Regions from separate parts of the Micromonospora chalcea genome, predicted to be linked through region 1. Evidence: riboswitches for the same ligand, from Rfam matches in the RefSeq annotation. Region 1 holds a riboswitch; each other region holds the start of a gene.
What was found. A riboswitch is a leader RNA that binds a small molecule or an ion and turns the genes downstream of it on or off. The one in region 1 is predicted to bind cyclic di-AMP.
Positions count from the first base shown of each region.

Region 2: another riboswitch for cyclic di-AMP. It lies ahead of PVK74_RS13790 (coiled-coil domain-containing protein); the one in region 1 lies ahead of PVK74_RS21570 (C40 family peptidase).
Region 3: another riboswitch for cyclic di-AMP. It lies ahead of PVK74_RS23930 (coiled-coil domain-containing protein); the one in region 1 lies ahead of PVK74_RS21570 (C40 family peptidase).
Region 4: another riboswitch for cyclic di-AMP. It lies ahead of PVK74_RS01265 (C39 family peptidase); the one in region 1 lies ahead of PVK74_RS21570 (C40 family peptidase).

Region 1 covers NZ_CP118233.1:4,849,722-4,853,418, reverse strand. Annotated here, with positions in the region: gene PVK74_RS21580 (pyridoxamine 5'-phosphate oxidase family protein) at 1-45, opposite strand, end outside; gene dcd (dCTP deaminase) at 124-702, shown strand; gene PVK74_RS21570 (C40 family peptidase) at 767-1,798, opposite strand; cyclic di-AMP (ydaO/yuaA leader) riboswitch at 1,812-1,949, opposite strand; gene PVK74_RS21565 (N-acetylmuramoyl-L-alanine amidase) at 2,188-3,697, shown strand, end outside.
Region 2 covers NZ_CP118233.1:3,214,501-3,218,197, forward strand. Annotated here, with positions in the region: gene PVK74_RS13780 (HelD family protein) at 1-608, shown strand, start outside; gene PVK74_RS13785 (cation diffusion facilitator family transporter) at 703-1,617, shown strand; cyclic di-AMP (ydaO/yuaA leader) riboswitch at 1,761-1,892, shown strand; gene PVK74_RS13790 (coiled-coil domain-containing protein) at 1,897-2,970, shown strand; gene PVK74_RS13795 (SRPBCC family protein) at 2,967-3,503, opposite strand; gene PVK74_RS13800 (STAS domain-containing protein) at 3,545-3,697, opposite strand, start outside.
Region 3 covers NZ_CP118233.1:5,311,827-5,315,523, reverse strand. Annotated here, with positions in the region: gene PVK74_RS23935 (YibE/F family protein) at 1-1,199, shown strand, start outside; cyclic di-AMP (ydaO/yuaA leader) riboswitch at 1,354-1,484, shown strand; gene PVK74_RS23930 (coiled-coil domain-containing protein) at 1,489-2,514, shown strand; gene PVK74_RS23925 (carbonic anhydrase) at 2,576-3,235, opposite strand; gene PVK74_RS23920 (helix-turn-helix transcriptional regulator) at 3,395-3,697, shown strand, end outside.
Region 4 covers NZ_CP118233.1:269,149-272,845, forward strand. Annotated here, with positions in the region: gene PVK74_RS01250 (acyltransferase family protein) at 1-34, shown strand, start outside; gene PVK74_RS01255 (hypothetical protein) at 115-447, shown strand; gene PVK74_RS01260 (hypothetical protein) at 587-1,351, shown strand; cyclic di-AMP (ydaO/yuaA leader) riboswitch at 1,652-1,792, shown strand; gene PVK74_RS01265 (C39 family peptidase) at 1,999-2,832, shown strand; gene PVK74_RS01270 (alpha/beta fold hydrolase) at 3,095-3,697, shown strand, end outside.

The DNA.
Region 1 (3,697 bases):
GGCGAGGCGGGGCTCGTCGGCGGCGAATTCGGACCAGGAAGCCATGCGGACATCCTATCGAACACGTGTACGAAGAAGTAGTGCGACACGCAGGTCACCCATACCGGTCGCTATGGTGTTCCGATGCTGCTCTCCGACCGCGACCTGATCTCCGAGATCAAGGCCGGCACGCTCGCGCTGGAGCCCTTCGAGCCCACGCTGGTGCAGCCGTCGAGCATCGACGTACGCCTGGACCGGCTGTTCCGGGTCTTCAACAACCACCTCTACACACACATCGACCCGTCGGTCCAGCAGGACGACCTCACCTCGATGGTGGAGGTGCCCGAGGGCCAGCCGTTCGTGCTGCACCCGGGCGAGTTCGTGCTCGCCTCCACGCTTGAGGTGATCTCGCTGGGCGACCAGCTCGCGGGCCGGCTCGAGGGCAAGTCGAGCCTGGGGCGGCTGGGGCTGCTGACCCACTCGACAGCCGGCTTCATCGACCCCGGCTTCTCCGGTCACGTCACGCTGGAGCTGTCGAACGTGGCGAACCTGCCGATCACGCTCTGGCCCGGCATGAAGATCGGCCAGCTCTGCATCTTCCGGCTCTCCTCGCCGGCCGAGCACCCGTACGGCTCGGCCGTCTACGGCTCGCGTTACCAGGGGCAGCGCGGCCCGACGCCGAGCCGGTCCTGGCAGAGCTGGCGCACCTGGCCGACGCGCTGACGCCGCCCGCAGTTGTTAAGAAGGGCCCCCTCCTCTACCGGAGGCGTTAAGAGGGGGCCCTTCCTTACACGCGGCCGTAGCTGTTGATGTCGCCGTCGTCGACCCGCTTCATCGTGATGGGCTTGCCGGACTGGGAGGCGTGCACCACCCAGCCGTCGCCCACGTACATCGCCACGTGGTGCAGGTCGCTGTAGTAGAAGACGAGATCGCCGGCGCGCAGCTCGGCCCGGCTGATGCGCTTCGTCACGCCGTGCTGCTGGCGTGCGCTGTGCGGCAGCGAGACGCCGCCCTTGGCCCAGGCCGCCATGGTGAGGCCCGAGCAGTCGAAGTGGTCCGGGCCGGCGGCGCCCCAGACGTAGATCTTGCCGATCTGGGCGCAGGCGAACTTCACCGCCGCACCGGCCGGGCCGCCGGGATAGCCGGCCGGGCAGGGCGCCGGGCGCAGCGGGCCGCCGCCGCCCTTGCCGTACACCTTGAGCCGCAGCTTCTCCAGCTTGGCGATCTCGGCGTCGATCTGCTTCTTCTTCGCCGCGAGCTGGGCCTCGGTGCGCGCCAGGCCGGCGATCATCTCGTCCAGCGGCTTCTTCTTCGCCGCCAGCTCGTCGCGCAGCGCGGCGACCGAGCGCACCTGCTCGTGCTGGCGGTGCGCGAAGCGGTCGAGCAGCTCCAGGCCGTCGACCAGGTCACCGGGTGAGCGGCTGCCGAGCAGCGCGTTGACCGTGGAGAGGTTGTCGGCCTTGTAGGCGTCGGCGGCGAGGCCGCCGACCTGACCGAGCGCGGCGTCCACCCGCGCCTGGAGGGGTGCGATCTGGCGGCCGAGCGCGTCGGCCTGCCTGCGCCGCGCGGCGAGCTGCTCGCGTACGTCGTTGACCTGCTCGATGACCGGTTCGAGCTTGTTCCAGTCGCGGTCGATCTGGGCCTCGATCTCGGCGACCGAGGGTTCGGCGTGTGCCGCAGTGGCGCCGCCGGTCAGTACGACGGCGGTGCCGACCAGTGCGGCGAGGGCGGTGGTGAAGCGGGACCAGCGGGAACGCGGCGCGGCGCTGGACCGGTCGACCGACCGGTTCGACGACGGCCGCGGGGCATGGAGTGCCACCGGGCGTCCGTACTCCTTCTTCCGTACCGCCTACCGGGTTAGCTGACGGATTCGGGCGGGAAGGGAGCCGCCCTACCGCAGCAGCGCTGCGGATTCACCCCAGGTACCTGGTTCCCCGGCTCGCCCGGAGGCGACTCGGCGGTGTCGGACCGTCACCGACCGGGTTGGACGGTGAGACGTGCGGCCGACGATTCACCAGAGTAGGGACCACCGTTATCGATCCGCAACTTCCAGCGCCGTGACACTCCGTACGCGATCCAGCGCCACACTGCGCACGGAGGTGAAATTTTCTTTCACGACTGATTACTTACTGGAAAGGTATTGACCGTCGCGGGTGTGCGGAGTGAGGGTGGAAACGCAGTGACCCCCATCCCTGTCCAGGAGGTTCGATGCATCTCTCCGCCCCGCCGTCGGGCAGACGGATACTGCTCGCCGCCGCCGTGGCCACGGCCACCGCGCTGGCGACCACCGGCCCGGTTACCGCCGCGCCGGACACGTCCGCGCCCGCGAGCGACCGGCAACAACAATACGCCGCCGCCGCGGCCGAGTACGGCGTGCCCCAGAACGTGCTGCTCGGTGTCTCCTATCTGGAGTCCCGCTGGGACACCCACCCGGGTCAGCCCAGCACCAGCGGCGGCTACGGCCCGATGCACCTGACCGACGCCGCGCACATCCTCGCCACGCCGGGCAGCGCCCACGTCGACGAGGACGAGGACCCGCGCGGCGACGACTCCCGGCCGCTGAAGCTCGACCCGGCCACCGCCGCCGCGCCGACGCGGGAGACGCCGCTGCCGAGCGCCTCGCTCCAGACGCTCGACGCGGCCGCCGCGCTCACCGGGCTGGACGCGGGGACGCTGCGCACCGACCCGGCCGCGAACATCCGCGGCGGCGCGGCGCTGCTGTCGTCGTACCAGAAGGCTCTGGGCGGGCCGGTCGGCGCCGGCACCGACCCGGCGGCCTGGTACGCCGCGGTGGCCCGCTACTCCGGCGCGGACACCGCCGACGCGGCGGCGGCCTTCGCCGACGAGGTGTACGACCAGCTCGGCCAGGGCGCCACCCGGACCACCGACGACGGCCAGCGGGTCACGCTCGCCGCCACCGCCGCGAAGCCGGACCGCTCCCGGCTGGCCCGCCTCGGCCTGCGCACCGCGCAGCGGCCGGACGGGCTGGAGTGCCCGGTCCGGCTGGCCTGCGAGTGGATTCCCGCGCCCTACGAGCAGCTCAGCGACGACCCGGGCGACTACGGCAACCACGACCTGGCTGACCGGCCGAAGCAGCAGAAGATCGAGTACATCGTCATCCACGACACCGAGGGCTACTTCGGCCCGAGCGTCGACCTGGTGAAGCGGGCCGACTACCTGGGCTGGCACTACACGCTGCGCTCGGTGGACGGCTACATCGCCCAGCACATCAAGACCAAGGACGTCGGCTGGCACGCCGGCAACTGGTACGTCAACGCCAAGTCCATCGGCCTGGAGCACGAGGGCTTCGCCGGCCAGGGCACCTGGTACACCGAGGCGATGTACCGCACCTCCGCCAAGCTGGTCCGCCACCTGGCGCTGAAGTTCGGCATCCCGATGGACCGGCAGCACATCATCGGCCACGACAACGTGCCCGGCATCACCGCCGCCAACGTGGGCGGCATGCACTGGGACCCGGGGCCCTACTGGGACTGGTCGCACTACTTCGACCTGATGAAGGCGCCGTTCCGCGGCACCGGCACGGCGAAGACCGGCCTGGTCACCATCGACCCGGACTTCGCCACCAACCGGCCCGCGTTCACCGGCTGCAACCAGCAGCCGCCGGGCGTCCCGACGCCCACCCCGCCGGCGCAGCCGTGCCCCTCGCGCGGCTCCTCGGCGGTGATCCTGCGGACCGCGCCGAGCCCGGACGCCCCGC
Region 2 (3,697 bases), 1.6 Mb from region 1:
AGTCGCAGGACGTCTCGCCGATGCAGTGGCGGATGATCGGCCGGCGCGGGCGGCTGGCGTCCTGGACGGTGGTCGGCGACCCGGCGCAGACCGCCTGGACCGGCGACCCGCAGGAGCTGGACCGGGCCCGGGACCAGGCGCTGGGCCGGCGCAAGCGGCACCGCTACGAGCTGACCACCAACTACCGCAACTCGGCGGAGATCTTCGCGGTGGCGGCGGCGGAGATCCGCCGGCTCTACCCGGATCTGCCGCTGCCCGACGCGGTCCGGTCCACAGGCGTTCCGCCGGTGGAACGCACGGTGCCCGCCGCCGAGCTGCCGGCGGCCACCGTCGAGGCGGCCGAGGCGCTGCTCGGCCAGGTGGAGGGCACCGTCGGCGTGATCACGCCGGTGCCGCGCCGGGACGAGGTGGCCGGCTGGCTGGGCGCGCTCGGCGCGGGCCGGCTCCAGGTGGTGACCAGCCTCCAGGCCAAGGGCATGGAGTACGACGGCGTGGTGCTGGTGGCGCCGAGCGAGATCCGGGCCGATCCGGGCTCGGGCGTGCGCACGCTCTACGTGGCGCTGTCCCGGGCGACCCAGCGCCTCACCACGCTCGACCCGGTGGGGTGAGGGGCCACGCCCGCGCCACCCACAGTTCACTTGCATACATAGCGATGTGAGCATACATTGGGCCCGGCCGGTACGCGGCAGGGAGGGTGTTGGCGTGGGCGCAGGTCATGACCACAGCAGCGCGGTGGCCAACGCGGCACACCGCCACGCAGGCCGGCTCTGGGCCGCGTTCGCGCTGCTCGCCGTCCTGATGGTGGTCGAGGCGGTGGCCGCCTTCACCACCGGCTCGCTCGCCCTGCTCTCCGACGCCGGGCACATGTTCACCGACGTGCTCGGCATCGGCATGGCCCTCGCGGCGATCACCGCCACCCGGCGCGCCGGCACCGACCCGCAGCGCACGTTCGGCCTCTACCGGCTGGAGGTGCTCGCCGCCCTCGCCAACGCCGTGCTGCTCGGCGCCGTCGCGGTCTACGTCCTGATCGAGGCGGTACGCCGCTTCGGCGAGCCGCCGGAGGTGCTGGCCGGCCCGATGCTCGTGGTGGCGGTGCTCGGCCTGCTCGCCAACATCGTCGCCTTCGCGCTGCTGCGCGCCGGGGCGAAGGAGAGCATCAACCTGCGCGGCGCGTACCTGGAGGTGCTCGGCGACCTGCTCGGCTCGCTCGGCGTGATCGCCGCGGCGCTGGTCATCGCGGTGACCGACTGGTGGTGGGCGGACCCACTGGTCGCCGTCGGGATCGGCCTGTTCATCCTGCCGCGCACCTGGCGGCTCGGCCGGGCCGCGGTGCGCATCCTGGTGCAGGCGGCGCCGGAGCACCTCCAGGTGACCGCCGTGCACGACCGGCTGGCCGCGGTCCCCGGCGTGGCCGAGGTGCACGACCTGCACGTCTGGACGCTCACCTCGGGCATGGAGGTGGCCTCGGCGCACCTGACCACCGACCCGGGCGTGGACCCGGCCGGGGTGCTGGCCGCCGCGCGGACGGCGCTGCACGAGGACTTCTCCATCGATCACGCCACGTTGCAGGTCGAGCCCGGAGCGTCAGCCGGAGTGTGCGGAAAGACCGAGTGGTGATTAGGGCAGACTTAAATCACCGTGACTGCTGTACACTTATGTCGGTTTTGCCCCACCATGCGGCACTGCGCAACGGAGCCACGCCCGGGCCGCGCCGGTAGGCTCGGTCGCGGCCGCAGCCACCGGCGTCACCGGCGCAGGTGGGGTGGCCGTCGCCTAATCGCCCGAAGGGGCGAGCCGGGGAACCACGTACGTGGGGTGCATCCGCGTCAGCGGTAGGGATCTTCCGTCCCGAACCCGTCAGCTAACCCGGTCGGCGGTTGACGGAAGGACATGTGAATGCCCCCAGTGGCACCTGTACGACGGACGGCCGCCCGGTTGGCGGCCCTGCTCGTCGCGACGCTGACTGTCGGCGTCGCGACCGTTCCGGCCTCCCCCGCCTCGGCGGCGCCCCGGACCGGCCTGCTCGCCGCCGCGCCCGGCGACGACGAGGGCGGCACGCCCGAGCTGCGCGCCCAACTCGACGCGGCCAGCAAGGGCTGGCTGGAGGCAAAGGCCGCGCTGAACCGGTCGGTGAACCGCCAGAAGCAGCTCAACGACCAGCTCGCGAAGGTCGGCGCCGAGCTGGCCGTACGTGACGCCAAGGTCGGTGAGATCGCCGGGGTGGCGTACCGCGCCGGGCGGCTCGGCACCGCCGCCGCGCTGCTCGACAGCAGCAGCCCGGCGGGCTTCATGGACCGGGCCGCCACGCTGGAACAGGTCGCCGCGCACGAGGACCGCACGGTGCGCGAGCTGATCACCACCCGGGACGAGGCCACCCGCACCCGGGCCGCGCTCGACACCGAGATCCGCGAGCAACGCAAGCAGGTCGAGGTGATGGGCAAGCGCAAGGAGCAGGCCGAGCGCGCGCTCGAAGTGGCGAACGAACGTTCCGCCCGCAACAACAGCAGCGGCGGCAGCGTCCAGGGCACCTCAAACAAGAACGCGAAGCCCGCACCACGCAACTCGGACGGCTCGTGGCCGTCGGAGTCGTGCAGCGTCAACGACCCGACCCCGGCCAACGGCTGCATCACCCCGCGGACGCTGCACGCGCTGCAGCAGGCCAAGGCGGCCGGTTTCACCAGGTACGTCTCGTGCCACCGGCCCAGCGGCTCGGGCGAGCACCCGAAGGGGCGGGCCTGCGACTTCGCCGCCCAGAAGAACGGCTTCGGCGGCGTGGCCAGCGGCGGTGACCGGACGTACGGCAACAACCTGGCCGCGTACTTCGTGCGCAACGCCGACCCGCTCGCCGTGCTCTACGTGATCTGGTTCAAGCAGATCTGGCTGCCCAGCAGCGGGTGGAAGTCGTACAGCGGCGGCAACGGAGACCCGTCCAGCGACCACACCAACCACGTGCACCTGTCGGTGTACTAGCGCGCTCCCGGGGGGCCGGCCGGATCGGGCCGGCCCTCCAGCGTCGCGCCGAGACGGGCCGCCAGGCTCAGGTGAGCCGCCCGGGCCTGGCGGAACGCGTACCCGAACAGCGGCGCCGGCGCGGTGAGCGTGATCTCCACGTCGATGCGCACGGTGCCGTCGGGCTCGTCGCGTAGCCGGGTGTGGTTGCGCACCGTCGTCGCCGGCTGCTGCCGGGCGACAGTGACCACCTCGTCCTCGCTCGCGACCAGCACGTCCGCCTGGTACGTGACCGGGAAGTGCAGCGGGCCCAGTTGCAGCCGGTCGGTGATCGCGTAGCTGGCCAGCGCGCCCGGCCGGGCCGGCAGCTGCCGGACCCGGACGATCAGCGGATGCAGCTCGCCCTGGCGACTCAGGTCACCCAGCAGTGCCACCGCGTCGGCCCGGCTGCACCGGGCCTGCACGGTGTAGCTGAAGCTGTCGCTGCTCTGCAAGCGGGCCCCCTCGCCGTCGTACGTCGCGACGATCGTCCCGTACCGACGCCGGGCTGGCAACGGGTAGAAGGTCCCCTGGCCGCAGGGGGTGCGAACGGCGCTCAGGCGCCGGGCAGCACCTCGGGGGTGTCGTCGGCGAACCACGGCTCGGGAGCGCCGAAGAGGCCGAGCAGGCCGGTCACCCAGAGCTGCCGGTGCACGAACCGGCTCGGCTCGGTGACCACGAGCTTGACGCCGCTGACCTCGCAGGTCTG
Region 3 (3,697 bases), 460 kb from region 1:
CGCTCACCGTGATCGCCGCGCTGGTGCTCTGGCCCCGGCAGGACCGGGAGCCGGTCGGCGGCGCGGACGTCCCCCGCTACCACGGCACCGTGACCCGGGTGGTCACCGAACCCTGCCCGCCGACGCCGGAGGCCCCGGAGGGCGCGGGCGGCCCCTGCGGCACCGCGACCGTCGCCGCCGAGCAGGGCCCGGACGCGGGACGGCAGGTCGAGACGCCGCTCCCGGCCGGACCGGGCGCGCCCCGGGTCGAGGTCGGCGACAAGATCGTCCTGGTCGAGCTGATCGACCCGGCCGATCCTTCGGTGAAGTCCTACAACATCGCCGAGCACCAGCGCGGCACACCGCTGATCTGGCTGCTGGTGCTCTTCGCCGCCGCGATCGTGGCGTTCGGCCGCTGGCGCGGGCTCGCCGCGCTCGGCGGCCTGGCGGCCAGCTTCGCCATCCTGCTCGGCTTCGTGCTGCCCGGCATCGGTGGCGGCCAGCCGCCGCTGCTGGTGGCGATCGTGGGCGCCGCGTTGATCATGTTCGTGGTGCTCTACCTGACGCACGGGATCACCGCGCAGACGTCGGTGGCGGTGCTCGGCACGCTCGGCAGCCTGGTGATCACCGGCGTGCTCGGCCTGCTCGCCACGTCCGCCACCCACCTGACCGGCTTCGGCAGCGAGGACGCCACCACGCTGTCCATGTTCCAGGGCGACGTGGACCTGCACGGACTGCTGCTGGCGGGCATCATCATCGGCTCGCTGGGCGTGCTGGACGACGTCACCGTCACCCAGGCGGCCACCGTCACCGAACTCGCGCACGCCAACCCGGGGCTGTCCCGGCGGCAGCTCTACCGGGCGGCGACCCGCGTCGGCCGGGCCCACATCGCGTCCACCGTCAACACCATCGTGCTGGCGTACGCGGGCGCGTCGCTGCCACTGCTGCTCCTGCTGGTCGCCGACTCCCGCCCGGTGAGCCAGATCCTCACCAGCGAGTTCCTCGCCCAGGAGATCGTCCGCAGCGCGGTGGCCACGCTCGGCCTGATCGCCGCCGTACCGCTGACGACCGCACTGGCCGCGATCGTGACCACCGCCGGACGGCGCGCGCCCGGTCCGGAGCCGGCGTCGCCCGTGCCCCCGCCGCCCCGTCCGCCGGCCGGACGCGACGACGCGCTGGAGGCGCTCGGCGGCGGAAAGAGTACGGAGGCGACATGGTGACACTCCGCACGGTGACCATCGATTTCAAACGCGACGCTGGTCACGGTGCGCCACGGCGAAATCTCGCTATTGGTCGGCTTCCGGACGTAGATCCGCAGGAGTGCTGTCGGGTAACCTCGCTGCCGGTCACCGCCGAAGGCGCGCACCGGCGCCAGCGGTGCCGCCGCCCAATCGCCTGCGGGCGAGCCGGGGAACCAGGTACATGGGGTGAATCCGCGCGAGCGGTAGGGGCCACTTCCGTCCCGAACCCGTCAGCTAACCCGGTCGGCGGCCGACGGAAGGGAACACTGTGACGCCACCCCTGCGCCGCTGGCTGACACCCCTGGTGGCCGTGCTGGCCTCGCTGGCAGTGCTGGCCGGGCCGAACTCGGCGACGGCGGCCCCCGCCGCGGCGGCCCCGAAGCCGTCCGGGCACGAGGAGGACGGCGAACCACCGCTCATCACCGAGGCGATCGACAGCGCCAACCGGAACTTCCTCCAGGCGAAGGCGAAGCTGGCCAAGTCGCAGGACCGCCAGCGGCGGCTGGCCGCCGAGGTACAGGCGGCACAGGCCGAACTCGAGGCGCTCAGCCCGCAGGTCAACCAGCTCGCCGCCCAGTCCTACCGGACCGGCCGGATGGGCGCGATGGCGATGCTGCTGGAGAGCAACTCGCCCGACTCGTTCGTCCGCCGCGTCAACGCCCTGGACGAGCTGAACCTCCTCAACGCGCAGCGCCTGGCCGCCATCAACGCGGTCAAGAACCGCGCCGAGACGGCCAAGATCGCGCTCGACGCCGAGGTGCGCGAGCAGGAGAAGCAGAAGAACGCGATGGAGCGCGAGAAGGTGCAGGCCGAACGCGCCCTCAAGCTCGTCGGCGGCCTCGGCTTCACCGGCGGCCTGGTCGACGCCACCTCACCGGTCGCCAAGATCGGCCCCGGCCGCACCGCCGACGGCGGCTGGAAGGCCGAGTCGTGCAGCGAGAACGACCCGACCACCTCGGGCTGCATCACGCCGCGGACGCTGCACGCCTACAAGGAGGTCCGGCGCGCCGGCTACACGCGCTTCGTGGGCTGTTACCGGCCGGGCGGGCCATGGGAGCACCCCAAGGGCAAGGCGTGCGACTGGTCGCTGCAGAACAGCGGCTTCTCACCCTGGCACAACAACGACACCCGCAAGTACGGCAACGACGTGGCCGCCTTCCTCATCCGCAACGCCGACCGGCTGGGCATCTACTACGTGATCTGGAACCGGCAGATCTGGTTCCCGGCCACCGGCTGGAGGTCGTACAGCGGGCCGTCGAACCACACCGACCACGTCCACATGTCGATGCTCTGACCTGGACGCAGCAAGAAGGGGCCGCCCCCGTGGGCGGCCCCTTCGTCGTCCGGCGCTCCGGTCAGCCGGCCAGCGCCGCGTCCGCGTCCGCCGGCGACGAGGGAGCGGGCAGTGACGCCGGGACCTGCGCCACTGTCCGCACCTCGCCGCCGGAGAGCCGGTACGACATCCCCGCCACCGTGCACCGGCCCGCCGCGACCCGCTCGGCCAGCACGGAGGACCGGGCCAGCAGCGTCTCCACGGTCTGCGCGATGTGGACGTCGATGATGCCGTCGAGGTCGTCGATGCCCTGCCGGGCGGCGCGCAGCAGGCTGGGCGAGACCGCGTCCACCACCGCTCCCAGGTGCCCGGCCGGAGCGGCGCCGGTCCGGACCCCCTCCCGGGCGGCCTGGACCGCGCCGCAGGAGTCGTGCCCGAGCACCACCACGAGCGGCGTGCCCAGCACGGTGACCGCGTACTCGACGCTGCCGAGCACCTCGGGCCCGGCGGTGTGCCCGGCGGTACGCACCACGAAGAGGTCACCGAGACCCCGATCGAAGATGATCTCCGCGGCGAGCCGCGAGTCGGAGCAGCCGACGATCACCGCGAAGGGGTGCTGGCCGTCGGCCACCGCCGCCCGGTGCCCGGCGTCCTGATTCGGATGCTGCGGCACACCGGTGACGAACCGGTGGTTGCCGGCACGCAGCTCGGCGAGCGCCTGCTCCGGGCTTCTCGGCGTCATCTGCCTCACCTCGTCTACCTGCGGAACGACCAGGCCGGACGGCCTCGCGACTTCACGGTCACACGGCGTCAGGGGCACGTCAAGATTCGTGATACGCATTTCATACTTTCCCGTGCCGGCCCGCGTCCGATTCGGGTCGGCAGCGTCGATGGCCATAGCATGGCCACCATGGCGACGACACCAGGTGAGGACGGGAGCCGCCGCAACTGGACCTTCCTCACCAATCACGGACATGTGCTGCTGGCGATCGCGCGCAACCCCACGGCGCGGCTGCGGGACGTGGCCGACGAGGTGGGCGTCACCGAGCGGGCGGCCCAGGCCATCGTCGCCGACCTGGAAGCCGGGGGATACCTGCGGCGCACCCGCGTGGGGCGGCGCAACGAGTACACGATCAACCCGAAGGGACGCTTCCGGCACCCGGCGGAGGCCGACCAGCAGGTCGGCGCCCTGCTGGCCCTCTTC
Region 4 (3,697 bases), 2.3 Mb from region 1:
CATCGAGTACGCCGGGCGGCGTCGCCCGGACTGACACGCGCACACGCCGGCCGGTCGGTCCGCGACACGCCGTGCGGCGGTGCGTCAGTGGGGGTTCGGCGGTAATTTGTACCCGTGCTTCCGATCGCGCTCACCTGCCCCGTGTGGTGGGTGGCGCGCTGGACCGCCCGGATGCTCGCCAGTCTCGCCGTGGTCGTCGCCTGTTCGTTCGGCGCGGCCACGCTGCCGACCGCCGCGGCCCCGGCCGCCGCGCCCGGCCCGGCGTACGTGAGCACGCCGGCCGCCCCGCGACCGGAATCCGACCGCGCCGCCGAGCGGCAGGCCCGTCCCGACGGCGCACCCGCGCCCGCCGCACGGGCCACCGACACGCTCCCGAACGACCCGCAGCCGGTCCCGGCCGGCCGGATCACCGCGCCGGTCGGCCTGCGGGCCCCGCCCGCCCGCTGATCCGCCCACGGGCCGCGCCCGTCACCGCACCCACCGAACGTCATCCCGCACCCGCCCTTCGCCGGCCCGGCAACCCCGCGCCGCGCCCCGACCGGCCGTGCGGAGTCTCCCGCCAGGTTCTTCCCGTGAGGTGCCGACCATGTCGCAGACCGCTCTCTACCACTTCCTCACCGCGGTCCCCGAGGCCGCCGCCATCTGGTCCTTCCTGATGCTGCTCGCGTTCGGCCTGCTCGCCGCGCTGGTGGCCCGGCCCGAGCGCGACGGCGTCGCCGAGGCTGCCGCCGATCCGGTGGACCAGGACGCCGCGCGCCGCGACGACCTCGTCCGGTACGCCGAGGAGGTGGCGGTGGCCGCCGCCGGGGCCGCCCAGACGGCCCGTCGCCGCCGGGAACGGTGGCTGGCCGCGCAGGACGAGGCGGAACGCGCCTGGACCGCGTACGACGAGGCGGACAGCGCCGCCCGCCGCCTGGCCGGGGCCGCCGCGCTGGCCGCCCCGCGCACCCCGCGCACCCCGGCGGAGTACGCGGCCCGGGAGCGCTGGCTGCACCACGCCGCCATGACGGCGCACTGGCGCGGCGACCTGTCCGCCCGGCAACTCGCCGACGTGCTGGCGCGCCGCAACGGGTGGGACCCGCGCCGGCACCCGGCCGAGCAGGAGATCGTGCTGGCCCGGGCCGTACGGGACCGGCGCCGGGCCGGCTGGGAGAGCGCCGCCGAGCGGGAGCGGCAGGCGTGGCGGGACGCCGAACTGGCCGCCGAGGCCGCCCGTACGCTCGCCGCCGAGGCGTACGCGGCCACCCTGGCGGTGCGGCCCGCCCCGGTGTCCCGCGGCGCGGCGACGATCCCCCTGCCGGTCGGCGCGTTCGTCCGCAACGCCCGCTGGCGTCCGGCCCGGGTCGGCTGAGGCGACCGAATTGTTACCCGGAATGTGGTGAGCCGGCTCACCCCCGGCGCCGAAACGGGCGTGGAGCGCAGAACGGGCCAATGAGCCGCGCCATTGCCGGTCACGCGCTCGCCGTCTGTCCCCTTTTCGCCTCCCGGGCGCCGTCACCACCGCTTGTCCCATTGAGTGAAGTGAGTAACCGGCTGTTCCGAAATCCGTTACCGGGGATCATGTTTACGCAGGTGGGAGCGCTTGGCAGGGGCAGTACCCGCCGGTAGTGTCGGCGCGTCCGGTGCGGTAACCGATCGCAGAAGGCGACGCCGCGCCGACCCGCCTAATCGTGTCATCACGAACCGGGGAACCATGAGCACCATCGGGGTGAATCCGCGGCCACTGCCGCGGTAGGGCGTACTTCCCGCCCGAATCCGTCAGCTAACCCGGTCGGCGGCCACGGAAGGAGTCCCATCCTCGTGCCCACCCCTCGATCGTCCCCCCGCCTCCACGGCTCCGCGGTACCCGCGCTCGCCTGACGCGACCGGCAAACCGCCCCTGGGCGCCCGGCATCGCGGGCGTACCCGTTCCCCCGGCCCATCCGGCCTGCCAGCACGTGTGAACCCCTCCACGTGCCGGGCCGGCGTGTGCCGATCACGCCCCCCGTGGAGGATTTCGTGAAGCACCACCTGAAGCGTCAGCTGCGGCGGATCGCCACCGAACGCCCGTACCAGATCATCGCCGGATCGGCCGCGGCGCTCGTGCTGGCCGCCGGCGCCGGCACCGCCCTCGCCGCCGGTGAGGACGCCCCGGTCCAGCAGGAGAACACCGCCTCGGTCGCCGAACTCGGCGCACGGCTCGGCGAGCCCGCCAGCCGCAGCGAGGCGCGTATCGGCGTCCCGCCGGCGTCGCCGAGCGCCGAGCCCAGCAAGTCGCCCAGCGCCTCCCCGTCGGCGAAGAAGGCCGCGGCGGACCCGGACGTCACCAAGGCCGCGCCGAAGCCGCCGTCGAGCAAGACGCTGGACTACGACTACCAGGCGCAGATCAACTACTACTACTGCGGCCCGGCCGCCGTGCGCAACGCGCTCAGCGCCACCGGCATCGAGCGCAGCCAGGACGCCCTCGCCGGCCCGCTCGGCACCACCGAGATGGGCACCAACTCGGCCGAGGACACCACGCGCGTGCTCAACCAGCAGGTCAAGGGCAACCCGTACCGGACCCGGATGATTCCCGGCTCGGCCAGCCCGGCCCAGATGGACCGGCTTCAGGCCGACGTGGTCGAGGCGATCAGCAACGGCCGGGGGGTCGTCGCGAACGTCGCCGGCACCGCCACCGACACCAACGGCGGCTGGCACTCGTTCCCCGGCGGCCACTACGTCGCGGTGATCGGCTACAAGGACGACGGCCGGACCGTCCGGATCGCCGACTCGGCCGACCCGTCGCTGCCGTCGTACTGGCTCACCACGATCGACCTGGCGCACTGGATCGCCAGCCGCGGCTACTCCGCCTGACCCTCCGCACCCCCGGAAGGCCGGCACCCCTCCCGGGGCGCCGGCCTTCCCCGTCCCCACCCGCCCTGGCCCGCCGCCCTCTCGGCGCGTCGATCTTGGACTTGTGGCGCCTGGTATGCCCGGCTCGCCCGCTATGGAAGGCACCACAACTCCAAGATCGGCGGCGAGGGCGAGGGCGGGGGCGGGGGCGGGGTGGGGCGTGGGGGCGGGTCGGGCGGGTTCGGTCTCGCGTGTCCGGGGCGGGCGGTGGCAGACTGCGCCAATGGGCGATGCGACGGGGAACCGGCACCTGATTCTCCTGCACGGCATGGGCGCCACCGGCGAGGTGTGGCTGCCCTGGGCGCCGCTGCTGGAGCGCCGCTGGCCCGGGCGCTGGCTCGCCCCCGACCTGGCCGGCCACGGCTGGTCGCCGCCGCTCGACGGCTACTCGTTCGACGCCCTGGCCCAGCGCGTCGCGGACGGGCTCGGTCCGCTCCGGCTGGGCCCGCACGACCGGCTGGTGCTGCTCGGGCACTCGCTCGGCGGGGTGGTGGCGCTGGCGCTCGCGGCCCGGCAGCGGGCTCTTCCGGTGGACGCGGTGGTGGGGCTCGGCATCAAGGCGGTCTGGTCCCCGGCCGAGCTGGCGAAGGCGAGCGAGCTGGCCGCCCGGCCGGTCACCTGGTTCGCCACCCGGGACGAGGCGGCCCGCCGCTACCTGCGCGTCTCGGGGCTGGCCGGGCTGTTCGCCCCGGACCACCCGGTGGTGGAGGCGGGGCTGCGGCGGGTCGACGGCCGCTGGCGGCTGGCGATGGACCCGGCCGCGTTCGCGGTCGGCGAGCCTCGGCTGCCCGCCCAGCTGGCCGCGACCGGCGTGCCGGTGCTGCTG